DNA from 2 places in the Gordonia caeni genome. Region 1 is predicted to be linked to the other one. Evidence: riboswitches for the same ligand, from Rfam matches in the RefSeq annotation. Region 1 holds a riboswitch; the other holds the start of a gene.

The links. A riboswitch is a leader RNA that binds a small molecule or an ion and turns the genes downstream of it on or off. The one in region 1 is predicted to bind thiamine pyrophosphate.
Region 2: it holds a riboswitch for thiamine pyrophosphate, as region 1 does, so the genes downstream of both, thiC (phosphomethylpyrimidine synthase ThiC) here and ABD732_RS14190 (3-oxoacyl-ACP reductase) in region 1, are expected to answer to the same signal.

Annotation. Positions count from the first base shown of each region.
Region 1 is NZ_BAAAZW010000008.1:132,591-138,203, forward strand. Features, by position in the region: gene ABD732_RS14180 (DUF808 domain-containing protein) at 1-685, opposite strand, end outside; gene ABD732_RS14185 (NERD domain-containing protein) at 823-2,478, shown strand; gene ABD732_RS14190 (3-oxoacyl-ACP reductase) at 2,498-3,289, opposite strand; TPP riboswitch at 3,280-3,374, opposite strand; gene ABD732_RS14195 (fatty acid desaturase) at 3,417-5,613, shown strand, end outside.
Region 2 is NZ_BAAAZW010000011.1:53,100-60,819, reverse strand. Features, by position in the region: gene ABD732_RS16460 (YhgE/Pip family protein) at 1-510, shown strand, start outside; gene gad (glutamate decarboxylase) at 596-1,975, shown strand; gene ABD732_RS16450 (hypothetical protein) at 2,078-2,773, shown strand; gene ABD732_RS16445 (AraC family transcriptional regulator) at 2,883-3,857, shown strand; gene thiD (bifunctional hydroxymethylpyrimidine kinase/phosphomethylpyrimidine kinase) at 3,817-4,701, opposite strand; gene thiC (phosphomethylpyrimidine synthase ThiC) at 4,701-6,380, opposite strand; TPP riboswitch at 6,371-6,483, opposite strand; gene ABD732_RS16430 (siderophore-interacting protein) at 6,496-7,254, opposite strand; gene ABD732_RS16425 (GNAT family N-acetyltransferase) at 7,298-7,648, opposite strand.

The DNA.
Region 1 (5,613 bases):
GAACCGACATCACCCGCGGCATCGCGGCCACCATGGCGCGCCCGATCCGCCGGCTGATCGACGAGGACCGGCGGGCCAGCGCCAGCCCGGCGTCGTCCATCTTCACGATCAGCGCCACCACCCCGTAGACCAGGGCGGTGATGACCAGGGCCACGACGACGAGGACCGCCAGCCGGATGAAGAAGGGCTCGCTCTCGACCGACGACAGCGACAGGATCATGATCTCCGCGGACAGGATCAGATCGGTGCGTACGGCGCCACCGACCATCGCGTCCTCGAACTCGGCTTTGCTCTGGCCCGGGGCCGGTCCGCTCTGCTGGTGATGGCCGCCGACCAGGCCCTCGTAGACCTTCTCCGCGCCCTCGTAGCAGAGGTACAGGCCGCCGGCGATGAGCAGGTACGGGAGAGCTTGCGGCAGAAACTGACTCAGGATCATCGCCACCGGGAGGATGATCAGCAGCTTGTTGCGGATGGAGCCGAGTGCGATGCGGCGGATGATCGGCAGTTCCCGGTCGGGGGAGAAGCCGTCGACGTACCGCGGCGTCACCGCGGTGTCGTCGACCACCACGCCCGCCGCCTTGATGGTCGCCTTCCCGGCGGCGGCGCCGATGTCGTCGATCGAGGCCGCGGCCGCGCGGGTGAGCGCCGCGATGTCGTCGAGCAGGGCAACCAGTCCAGTGGCCACGGCAATCCTTCGGCGGGTAGGGGCAGAGAAGATGCCAGAACGATACCCGCCGGCCGGGCGAGGCGCGTGTCCACGGCCGCGACTGTCGGCGAGGTCTGACAGACTGCTGCTCAGGCTCGGATACCGGAGGTCTTTCAGTGCCGCAGATGTCGCCCGACGACCCGCGTTTCGTGAACGCCACCGAAGAGACGGTCTGGAATCTCCTGGGTGATCAGCTCCTCGACGAGGACGCGGTGATCTTCGGTCAGCGCGTCACCGATCACGTGAAGGATCACGAAGCCGACTTCGTCGTCGCGATCGAGGGCGCCGGGATCGTCTGCCTGGAGGTCAAGGGCGGCGAGGTCTGGCACGACGGCGAGTACTGGCGGCAGGGCAAGACGGCCAAGCGGATCGAGCCCGTCGAACAGGCGCGCGGCGCCTGCTACGCGCTGCGCGAGTACGTCGAATCCCATCCCGCCTGGACCCAGGGCCGTCTGCGCTGGGACCACATGGTGGTCTTCCCGCACGCGGAGATCGCCGACGACTTCGCGTTGCCGGACTGCCCGCGCTGGAAGATCATCGACCGCACCCAGCTCGACCAGCTGCTTCCGCTGATCCGCCGGGTCCCGCTGACCAAGAAGCAGGACCACCCGTATCTCACCGCGACCGGGATCGAGCAGTTGCACACCGCGCTCCAGGGCCGCGGGCTGCCGCAGCGCGACGTGGTCGCCCGGTCGATGGAGAACGAATCGGCCGCCGACCTCATCACCGAACAGCAGAACGCGCTGCTGGGCGCCATCCGCCTGATCAACCGAGTCGAGGTGCGCGGCGGTGCCGGCAGCGGCAAGACGTACCTGGCGCTCGAGCAGGCCCGACGCCTGACGCGGGCGGGGCAGCGGGTGGCGCTGGTTTGCTATTCGCACGGCCTGGCCTCCTACCTGGGCCGGGTGGTGGCGCAGTGGGGCTACCGGGATCGGCCGGCCTACGTCGGCGAGTTCCACCAGCTCGGGATCGAGTGGGGTGCCGCCGAGGGGCCCGACGAATCGATCCGGACCTCCGACGCCGCGCAGTTCTGGGAGGACGAACTGCCGCGGCAGATGGCCGAGCTGGCCGAGAACCTCGACCCCGCCGACCGGTTCGACGCGATCGTCATCGACGAGGCGCAGGACTTCGCCGACGCCTGGTGGCGTCCGATGCTGGCCTGTCTGAACGACCCGGACGAGGACGGCATCTACGTGTTCAGCGACGAGGCGCAACGGGTGTTCGACCGGCACGGAACGCCACCGGTCTCCTTGGTGCCCCTCGTGCTCGACCACAACATGCGCAACACCCGGCAGATCGCCACCGTGTTCAAGCCCCTTGTGGGACAGCGGATGCGGCTGCGTGGCGGCGACGGACCCGAGGCGCGCTTCGTCGCCTGCGCCCCCGGCGACGCCGTGGTGACCGCCGACGATCAGGTCGATCTGCTCCTCGACGACGGCTGGCGGCCCGAGGACATCGCGCTGCTCACCACCGGCAGCCGGCACCCCGAGCAGGTCTCCCGCCAGGAGCTCGGCCCGGCCGGCTACTGGGACACCTTCTGGGACGACGAGCAGGTGTTCTATGGTCACGTCCTCGGCTTCAAGGGGCTCGAGCGCCGGGTGGTGGTGCTGGCCCTCAACGAGCACGAGCCGCAGGAGCGGTCCACCGAACGCCTCTACGTCGGGCTGTCGAGGGCCCGCGACCAACTGGTGGTCTGCGGGGACCCGGAGTTCGTCCGGCAGATCGGCGGCGACGAGGTGGCCGCCCGGCTCGGAGTGCCCGGGCCGGAATGAGGACCCGGTGAAGGTCCGGTCAGTCCTTGACCAGACCGCCGTCGACCACCAGGTTCTGGCCGGTCACCGCCCGCGACCAGGGTGAGGCGAAGAACAGCACCGCATCGGCGAACTCCTCCGGGGTCGTCACCGACCGCAGTGGCGTGGCCTGCGCGATCGCGTCGAAGACGGCGTCGGGGGTGGCCGCGCTGGCGTCGGTGGTGCGCAGCAGCCCGCCGGAGACCATGTTGACCGCGATGCCGTCGGGCCCCAGGTCGGCGGACATGGTGCGGGTCAGCGACAGCAGGGCGGCCTTGGCGGCGGTGTAGTCGTGGTACGGGACCACCGGATTCTGGAACAGGTTGGTGCCGACGTTGATGATCCGCCCGTGGCCGGCCGCCCGCATGCCGGGCAGAGCCGCCTGAATGGTGTTCAGCGCACCGCCGAGGATGCCGCGCAGCTGCTGGTCGAGCTCAGCCCAGGTGAGCTCGTCGGCGGACGCGCGGGCGTCGCCGTTGAAGGAGAAGTCGGGCAGCGCGTTGTTCACCACCGTGGTGACCGGTCCGCCGAAATGCGTTGCCGCGGTGTCGAAGAGCGTCGCGACCGCGGCGGTGTCGGTGACGTCGGCGGCGACGGCGAGCGCCCGGTCGGCGCCGTAGCGGTCGGCCAGCTGCTGCGCCGCCTTCGCGCTCGAGCGGTAGTTGATCACCACCCGGGCGCCCTGATCGGCGAACGCGGCGACGAGCCGAGCCCCGAGGCCGCGGCCCCCGCCGGTGATCAGCACGATCTGTTCGGAAATGGGCAGTGCGGAATCGGGCCGTGCAGCAGTCATCTCGACCATCCCTTCGCCAGTGCGAACTGGAGCAGGTTCGACGGGTCTGATCTCAGCCGCGGTCGCGGCACCCCGTGTCGCCGCCCATCCAAACACATCGGATCGATTCGTGACTATGGTCACCGGTATGACTGTCACCCTCGCCGCGGCCGGCGCGGTCGCCGCCCGGTCCGGCCTCGCCGACGAACTGCAAGCGCTCTACGTCCGGGCCAAGGCCGACGTGGGGGAGACCGACCTCGCCCACATCCGCAACGTCACCGCCTACGGCGAAGCGATCGACGCGCGGCGCCTGGAGCTGTTGCGTGACGGCGGACCGCGCGCCATCCGCAGGGCCGCGGCCCTCGAGATGCTCTACCGGCTCATGCAGTTCTCCGAGTTGGGGCACAACATCATTCACGGCAGCTACGACCACCTGCCCGGCAACGGTGAGTACCACTCCGACCGCTACCACTGGGACTTCAACGTCGACGTCGACCACTGGAAGGTGATGCACCACGTCGGCCATCACCCCAACACCAACATCGTCGGCAAGGACCACGACCTCGGCTACAGCATCATGCGCGGCAGCGCCGGGCAGGACTGGTTCGGCCACCACGTCGCGCAGACCGCGATCATCAGCGCTCTCGCGGCGATGTCGCCGCAGGCGGCGCCGTTCTTCCTGGCCAACGTGGCCCGGCAGGTGGAGAACCGCCGTTTCTTCAGCTCCTGGACACTGCGGTCACCCGCGCGGATCGCCGCGCGCGACGCCCGCCGGCGCTACGTCGCCGAGCCGCTGTCCGCCCGGTCGCGTGCATTGCAGGCCCTGCTGGCCAACTACGCCGGCGGGGTCGCCGGCTACATGTCGGTGCTGTTCCTGGTGTTCATCGAGCACCACGCCGGCGAACTGGAACTGTTCGCCGACCCCGGACCCGACGAGACCGCCGACCAGTACTACGAGCGGCAGATCCGCGCGACCCGCAATTTTCTGCCCAGCCCGGAACTCGACGCCTCCCTGGAGCGGCTCCTGCACGAGGAGGTGCCGTTCGAGAACCGGCCCGGCTTCCACATCTTCTACGGCGGCCTGGACACCCACGTCGAACACCACCTGTTCCCGGACCTGCCGCCGTCGATGCAGCGCAAGATCGCCCCGGAGGTCCGGGCCATCGCCGAACGGCACGGTCTGCCGTACAACGAGACCCCACTGCTCGACACCGTCCCGCTCATCGCCAAGACGCTGACCCGGCTGTCGGCCCCGGCCGGTGATCAGGAGGAGGGCCACCCGGTGCGTCTGCTGTCCCGGCCGCGCGAACTCGCGCGTCGGCTGGGCTACGGCCTCGCCTACAAGGTGCTGCCGGACTCCCCGTATCTGGGCAAGCCGCGGTTCTTCGACGTGCCCGTGCGGGTGCTCTCGGCGACCCCGGTCGCCGACGGCCAGGCGATGTCGGTGCGGCTGGCGCGGCCCCGCGGCTGGGACGACGTCACCTGGGACGCCGGAGCCTTCGTCTCGGTGCGCGTCGACGTCGACGGGGAAGAGCTGGTCCGGCAGTACTCGCTGACCTCCGACAGTTCCGCCGCCGACACCATGGACATCTGCATCAAACGCGTCGCCGACGGCCGGGTGTCCAATCGGCTCAACGATCAGCTGCGGGCCGGCCGGTGGGTCACCCTGGTGGGCCCGCCCGCCTCGTCGGGCGACTTCGACGTCCCGGCGCCGCTGGACAAGTCGCTGTTCATCGCCGGGGGCGTCGGCATCACCCCGATCATCAGCCTGCTGCGCCGCCTCGCCCGGGCCACCCCGGCGCCGGACGCCGTCCTGCTCTACTTCAACCGGGACGACCGCTCGATCATCTACGAGGCCGAGCTGCAGGAGCTCGCGCGGCGTGCGGGGGTGCGGCTGCACCTGTTCACCGATGCGCCCTCGGCCCGTCCCGACGTGACGACCGCGCAGCTGTCGGCGGAGCTCGTCGAGTACTACGTCGAGGACGTCGCCGAACGCGAGGCGTACGTCTGCGCCCCGCCGGTGCTCATCGACCTGGCCCGGGGGTGGCTGTCCGGGCTCGGTCTGCCCGATGACCGATTCCACGCCGAATCGTTCTCGCCGCCGGAACTGGACCGCCCGGCCGACGACGGCCGCCGCTACACCGTGAGCTTCCGGCGCAGCGCCCGCTCGGTTGAGATCGACGGCGCCACCACGCTGCTGGAGGCTGCCGCCCAGGCCGGCATCGCGGTCCCCACCGGCTGTGAACGCGGCCTGTGCCGCGCCTGCGTGACGCCGAAGCTGGCCGGCACGGTGAACCTGGAGACCGACGCGGCGCCGCAGGAGCGCATCACCGTGTGCACGGCGA
Region 2 (7,720 bases), on a different contig from region 1:
ATCGCGCACGGACTCAACTCGTTCCGCGTGGTGCTGGCCTCGTTCGCACCGACCCTCGCGGTCGGCGCTCTGCAGGCCGCGATCCTGTTCCTGGTCACCGTCTTCGCGGTGGGGCTGAAGCCGGTGCATCCGTGGGCGACCTACGGCTTCATGGTCCTGATGGTCGCGATGTTCATGGCGATGATCCAGATGTTCAACGCGCTCTTCGGCGCAGCGGTCGGGCGAGTGGTGACGCTGGCGTTCCTGATGATCATGCTGACTTCCGCGGGCGGCATCTATCCGGTGCAGACCACCACCAAACCGTTCCAGTACATCCACTGGGTCGATCCGATGACGTACACGGTGAACGGCTTGCGGCAGTTGACCGTCGGTGGCATCGACTACCGGCTGTGGGTGGCGCTGGCCGTGATCAGCGGTCTGATCGTGATCTTCCTGGCGATCTCGACGTGGGCGGCGCACCGCAACCGGCAGTACACCATGGACCGCCTGTATCCGCCGGTGGAGGTCTGACCGCCAGCCACGACGTCCTCTGGAGTACCCGGCCGCACCTCACTGACATCAATTCTTCAAAAGCACACCCAGAACGGAGAGAGAAATGACCGATCTCGACAGCAGCCACATCAAGCTGCCCCCGGTCTTCACCCAGCGCGGTGAGGCGACGAGCCTGCCGCGCAACGAGATCCCCGAGGGCATGCTGCCCGCAGAGACCGCCTATCAGATCGTGCACGATCAGGCGATGCTCGACGGCTCATCCCGTCTGAACCTGGCCACCTTCGTGACCACGTACATGGACAAGGAGGCCAAGCTCCTCTACGCCCAGACGGTCGACAAGAACATGATCGACAAGGACGAGTACCCGGCCACCGCGGCCATCGAGGATCGCTGCTGGCGGATGCTGGCCGACCTGTGGCACGTGCCGGATGCCGGCGACACCATCGGTACCTCCACCATCGGCTCGTCCGAGGCGTGCATGCTGGGCGGCCTGGCCCTCAAGCGACACTGGCAGGCGGCGCGCAAGGCGGCCGGCAAGTCGGTGGAGAAGCCGAATCTGGTGCTGTCCACCGGTGTTCAGGTGTGCTGGGAGAAGTTCTGCAACTACTTCGAGGTGGAGCCGCGCTGGGTCCCGGTGACCGAAGAGCACCTGTTCCTCGACGGCTACGAGCTGGACAAGTACGTCGACGAGAACACCATCGGCGTGGTCGCGATCATGGGCCAGACCTACACCGGCGCGTACGAGCCGGTGAAGGAGATCGCCGCCAAGCTCGACGAGATCCAGGCCGACACCGGCCTGGACGTGAAGATCCACGTGGACGGCGCCTCGGGTGCCTTCATCGCACCGTTCTGTCAGCCCGAGCTCGAGTGGGACTTCCGCGTCGCCCGTGTCGCCTCGATCAGCACGTCCGGGCACAAGTTCGGCCTGGTGTACCCGGGCGTCGGCTGGATCGTCTGGCGCGATCAGGAGCGGCTGCCGGAGAGCATGATCTTCCACTGCGCCTACCTCGGCGGTGACATGCCCACCCTGGCGCTCAACTTCTCGCGCCCGGGCGCGCAGGTGCTGCTGCAGTACTACCAGTTCCTGCGCCTGGGCAAGGAAGGCTACCGCGCCGTGCAGCAGGGGTGCCTGGACGTGGCACAGTACCTGTCCGCCGCGATCGCCGACATGGGGCCGTTCGAGCTCATCAGCAAGGGCGACACCATTCCGGTCTTCGCGTGGCGTTTGAAGAAGGACCACAGCGACAACTGGACGCTCTACGACCTGGAGGACCGTCTGCGCATGAAGGGCTGGCAGGTGCCGGCCTACCCGCTGTCGGACAACCTCTCCGACGTCACCCTGCAGCGCATCGTGGTCCGGAACGGGCTCAGCCACGACCTGGCCACCAAACTGCTGGCAGACATCAAGACCGAGGTCGACTTCCTGCAGCAGCTCGACGGACCCATGCCGCATGAGAAGCGGAGCGCGTCCTTCCATCACTGATCACTTGCCGTGCCCGCCCGGATCGGCACCGGGCGGGCACGGTGTGCAACGGGTACGACGGCATCGCGGGGGCGCGGGCCGCCGTAGAAAGAGATTCACGACATGACGAGTGCGGTGCACCCTGAGTCAGCCCTGGCCGGCCGCATCCTCACCCCCACCCTGGCGAAGCAGTGCTGGGGCTTCCTCATCGGTTCGTCCCTGTTCGCACTGGGGGCCGCGCCGGGCTTCTCCGATGCCGCCGGCGCGAATGCCGCCAACCTCTGCTACTTCTTCGGCGCGTGGTTCTTCACCGCAGCGGCGCTGGTTCAGCTGGTGCGCAGCGGCCCGATGATGAAAAAGGTCTCCTACTCGCCGGGCGAGATGTTCCGCGCCGAATGGCTGGCCGGGTCGACGCAGTTCCTGGGCACCCTGCTGTTCAACGTCAGCACGACCGCGGCGCTGATGGCCCACACCGTCAAGGGCGAACAGCACCTGGTGTGGAACCCGGATGCGGGCGGCTCGGTGGCCTTCTTGCTGAGCGGCTCGTTCGTGATCCTCGCGTTCGTCCGAGCCGGCAACGCCTTCCTGTCGCCCGGCAGCCCCGACTTCTGGGCCGGGCACATCAATATGCTCGGCTGCATCGCCTTCGGGGTGGCGGCCGTCGGATCGTTCATCAACCAGAGCGGCAGCACCGCGGACGCGGCGATGGCCAATTGGGGGACCTTCATCGGCGCCCTGTGCTTCCTCGTGTCGTCGGCGATCGCTCTGCCGCGGCTCCCCTGGAACCGCGAGGGCCACGATGCTCCCGCCGGTCACTGAAACAACGCGGGGGACCACAGCACGCGGGACGGCGACACGGGGGACGGCGGGATCGACCGCGGGTGCCCTCGACGACCGCACCGTCGCCGCATGGCGGGAGCGGCTGAGCATGATCGCCGGAGCGCCGGTAGGGGACCCCGATCTGCATCTGGTGGGCCGCGAAGCGATCGATCTCTACCGGCTCGATCAGGATGTGCAGACCATCGAACCCGACGAGTTCGAGGTGTACATGTACACCTCGAAGCTCTCGATGATCAGCTCCTCCTTCGCCGCGCTGCGGAGCCCGGTGACGTTGTCCCGCAGCGAAGCGCTGACGCGGGCCCGGCCGAGTGACGAACTGGTGGTCGGTACAGTCATCGACCATGCGACCACGCGCATTGAACGGGGCAACCGGCGCATCCAATACCGGCCGGGCGAACTGATCCTCACCGGCAACGCCACCAGTTACGTGCAGCTGTCGGACAATCCGGTGGACTCGGTGGGGGTGGTGATCCCGCGGCGGCTGCTGGGCAAGCGCCGGGCGGCGATCGAGCGCAGTTGGCAGCCGTTCGTCTCGGGCAGTCTGCTGGCGCGCGCCACGGCGTCGTTCATCACCAGCTTCGCGGTGCCCACCGCGACCGGGGTGGGACCGAAGCCGAGTACCGAGACCGAGTTGGCCGCAGTCGATCTGATCGTCTCGGCCCTCGGTGAGCTGACCGGCATCAGTTCTTCGCTCACCGACAACCCGATCTTCGTCCGGGAGGCCGTGGTCGACGTGATCGAGCGGCGCTACGCCGATCCCGAGTTCGGAGTCGACAGCATCGCCGCCGAACTGCATCTGTCGCGACGTCAGGCCTACCGGTACTTCGAGGACTCCGGCCAGTCGCTGGCCGCCCGCATCGCCGACCGCCGTATCCAGGCGGCGCTGGAGTTGCTGCGCGCCGAACCGCGCACGCCGATTGGCAACGTCGCCCGGCGTTCCGGTTTCACGTCGGTCGCGACCTTCCGCAACCGGTTCCGTGCCAAGGTGGGCATCGGGCCCACCGAGTGCCGCGCGCTGCTGCTCAGCGGGCAGCCGATTCCGCCACTCGCCACAGAGGACTGACCGGTCCGTGGCCGGCGCCGAGCGGATAGGCGGCGGTCAGGGCGCGGGTCACCCAGTCCTTCGCGAAGGCCACGGCCTCGGGGACCGAGAGTCCGTGCGCCAGTGCGGCGGTGGCCGCCGCGGCGAGCGTGTCCCCGGCGCCGTGGTCGTGCGGAGTGTCCACGCGTGGGGCGTCGAAGCGGTGAAACCGGGCGCCGTCGAACAGCAGATCCGGACTGCGTTCGCTGCCGCGCAGGTGCCCGCCCTTGACCAGCGCCCACCGGGCGCCGAGCCGATGGAGTTCGGCGGCGGCGGCTTCCTGCGTCGCGTCGTCGACCACGTCGATCCCGGTGATCAGCCGCACCTCGTCGAGGTTCGGCGTCACCAGCGTGGCCATCGGGAGGAGCCGGCCCACCAGCGTGCCGAGTGCGTCGGCCGCCAGCAGCGCGTCACCGTGCATGGACGCGCACACCGGGTCCACCACGAGGGGTATCGGCCCATCGGCCCCGATACCGGCGCGGCCGAATGCGGCGGCGATCGCCTCGATGATCGGCGCCGAGGCCAGCATGCCGGTCTTCACCGCCTCGGTGCCGATGTCGGCGGTCACCGAATCGATCTGTGCGGCGACGACTTCCGGATCGATCTCCTGCACGCCCGTCACACCCAGCGAGTTCTGCACGGTCACCGCGGTGACGGCGACGCAGCCGTGCACCCCGGTCAGCGCGAAGGTGCGCAGATCGGCCTGGATGCCCGCGCCGCCGCCGGAGTCCGACCCGGCCACGGTCATCACCCGGCGCGGCACGGCGCCGGGTTCCGGTGGCGGCAGTGGCGTGGGAGTGGTGGGGGGAGTCGCCGGGAGGATCATCAGAGTGCTTCCAGCGGCAGATAGACCTCGCCGCCGGAGCGGCGGAACTCGTCGGACTTGGCGGCCATGTCGGCGGCCAGCTTGGCGTCGATGTCCTCGGCGGTCACCAGGCCGTGTTCTTCGGCGTAGGCGCGCACGTCCGCGGAGATCCGCATCGAGCAGAACTTGGGCCCGCACATGGAGCAGAAGTGCGCGGTCTTGGCCGGCTCGGCGGGCAGCGTCTCGTCGTGGAACTCCCGGGCGGTGTCCGGATCCAGGGCGAGGTTGAACTGGTCGTTCCAGCGAAACTCGAAGCGCGCCTTGGAGAGTGCATCGTCGCGTTCCTGTGCGCGCGGATGTCCCTTGGCCAGATCGGCGGCGTGGGCGGCGATCTTGTAGGTGATCACCCCGGTCTTCACGTCGTCCCGGTTCGGCAGGCCGAGGTGCTCCTTGGGGGTGACGTAGCAGAGCATCGCGGTGCCGGCCTGGGCGATCATCGCCGCGCCGATGGCCGAGGTGATGTGGTCGTAGGCCGGTGCGATATCGGTGGCCAGCGGTCCCAGCGTGTAGAACGGCGCCTCCTCGCACAGTTCCTCTTCCAGGCGCACGTTCTCGGCGATCTTGTCCATCGGCACGTGCCCGGGGCCCTCGATCATCACCTGCACGCCGTGGCTCTTGGCGATCGCGGTGAGTTCGCCGAGGGTGCGTAGCTCGGCGAACTGGGCCTCGTCGTTGGCGTCGGCGATGGAGCCCGGGCGCAGGCCGTCGCCCAGCGAGAAGGTGATGTCGTAGCGGGCGAAGATCTCGCAGAGTTCGTCGAAGTGCGTATACAGGAACGACTCGGTGTGGTGCGCCAGACACCAAGCGGCCATGATCGAGCCGCCGCGCGAGACGATGCCGGTGACGCGCCGCGCGGTCAGCGGCACGTAGCGCAGCAGCACGCCGGCGTGCACGGTCATGTAGTCCACGCCCTGCTCGGCCTGCTCGATCACGGTGTCCCGGTAGATCTCCCAGGTGAGGGCCGCCGGGTCGCCGTTGACCTTCTCCAGCGCCTGGTAGATCGGCACGGTGCCCACCGGGACCGGGGAGTTCCGCAGAATCCACTCGCGGGTCACGTGGATGTCCTTGCCGGTGGACAGGTCCATGATGGTGTCGGCGCCCCAGCGGGTCGCCCAGACCATCTTCTCCACCTCCTCCTCGATCGAGGAGGTGACCGCCGAGTTGCCGATGTTGGCGTTGATCTTCACCGCGAAGGCCTTGCCGATGATCATCGGCTCGGACTCCGGGTGCCGATGGCTGGCCGGGATCACCGCGCGGCCGGCGGCCACCTCGCTGCGCACCAGTTCGGCGTCGCATCCTTCGCGAGCGGCGATGAACCGCATCTCCGCGGTGACCAGACCTGCTCGTGCCCAAGCGAGCTGGGTGGCGGCACCGTCGATGGGTGCGGGCCGTCGCCACGCACCGCGCACCGGCGGCAGCCCGCGTTCGACGTCGATCTCGACCTCCGGATCGGTGTACGGGCCGGAGGTGTCGTACAGGTCGAGGTGCTCGCCGTTGGTCAGGTGGACGCGGCGCTGTGGGATACGCAGGTCGCCGTCGGCCAGGTAGTGCTTGGTGCTTCCCTCGATGGGGCCGAGGGTGACGCCACCGGTGGTGTGCTCATCGGCCGAGGGGCGTGCAGAGGGGACAGACGTGCTCAAGAGGAACTCCCTACGCCGGCATTATCCGGACAGGTTCGTACGGTCGGCGACCGCCTGTCGCCCTCTCAGCCCTCGGTTCGCGAGAGCCCCCGTGTGTGCAGTTGTGAGCGCCACCCTACGCGAAGGCTTTGCCCACCTTCCAGTAGGCCATCGACTTGACGCCCTTGCGGCCGAGCCCGAAGTCACTGCGGAAGATTCCGGTCACCGCGCGGGTGCTCTTGCTGTCCAGGGCCACCCAGCCGCGGTAGCCGGTGGTGTCCATTCCGGATTCGGCGGCCACGCGCACCGTCTCCACCAGCGTCGCGCCCTCGCGTTCGCGGGGGATCCAGGTGACGGTGTCCTGCGGCCGCCGATGCAGCGGCAGATCCCGGTCGGAGTCGTGCTGGTACTCGAGCCAGAGGGTCGCCGGCGCCGGTGACCCGGCCGCCGACAGGGCGTCGAGGAGCGAGTTGATCGCCGGGAGCGAGGCCGTGTCGCCGGCGATCAGCCACCCCGCCGGAGCCGGGTCGCCGATCGCGAAGTCGCTGCCCATCACCGTCACCGGCAGGACGTCGCCCGGTTCCGCCTGCTCCGCCCAGTGCGCGGCGGTGCCGTCGTGGAGGGCGAACTCGATGTCGAAGGTGTCGGACTCGGGGTCCGGGTCCACCAGCGTGTAGCCGCGCTGGTGCAGGGAGCCGCCGGCTTCGAACCACGCCCGGACCCACATCGTCGGATGCACGGGGATCTTCTGGAGCAGGCCGCCGCCGCTGAAGCCGAGTCGGAGGTAGTGCTCGGTCACCGCCTCGGTGCGGGTCACGGTGATCTCGAAGTCGTCGGCGTTGAAGAGCTTCATCACCGCGCCCTGCCAGCCGCGCCCGCTGACCGATGTCGTCATACCCGCTCCCTCGTCGCTGAACGAGGTAAGCCTAGGCTAATTATCAGGCCGGTGCCAAGGTGGCCGCGCCCGGACGGGACGCCAGGTAGTGCTTGGTGAAGCTGCACACGGGCCGTACGCGCATGCCGCTCTCGCGCATGAAGTCCACGGCGGTGCCCGTCAGCCTGGTGGCCAGGCCGTGGCCGCTGTATTCGTCGTAGAGCACGGTGTGCAGGATGGTCGCTGTCCGTTGGCCGCCGGTCTCGTCGACCGAGTAGCCGAGCACTCCGACCAGGTCGCCGGCGATCCAGAGTTCGAAGCGTTCCCGAACCGGATTGTGCACGACCTCGGAGATCTGCTGCAGGATCGCACGGGCGGGCCGGGGCGGCTTGGGGCGTCGCGATATCCGGTGCATTGCTCACCTCCTGTGATGTTCCTCACATCAGGTATAGCCCTCGGCGGGAGCGTTCACAAGTCACACCAGTCA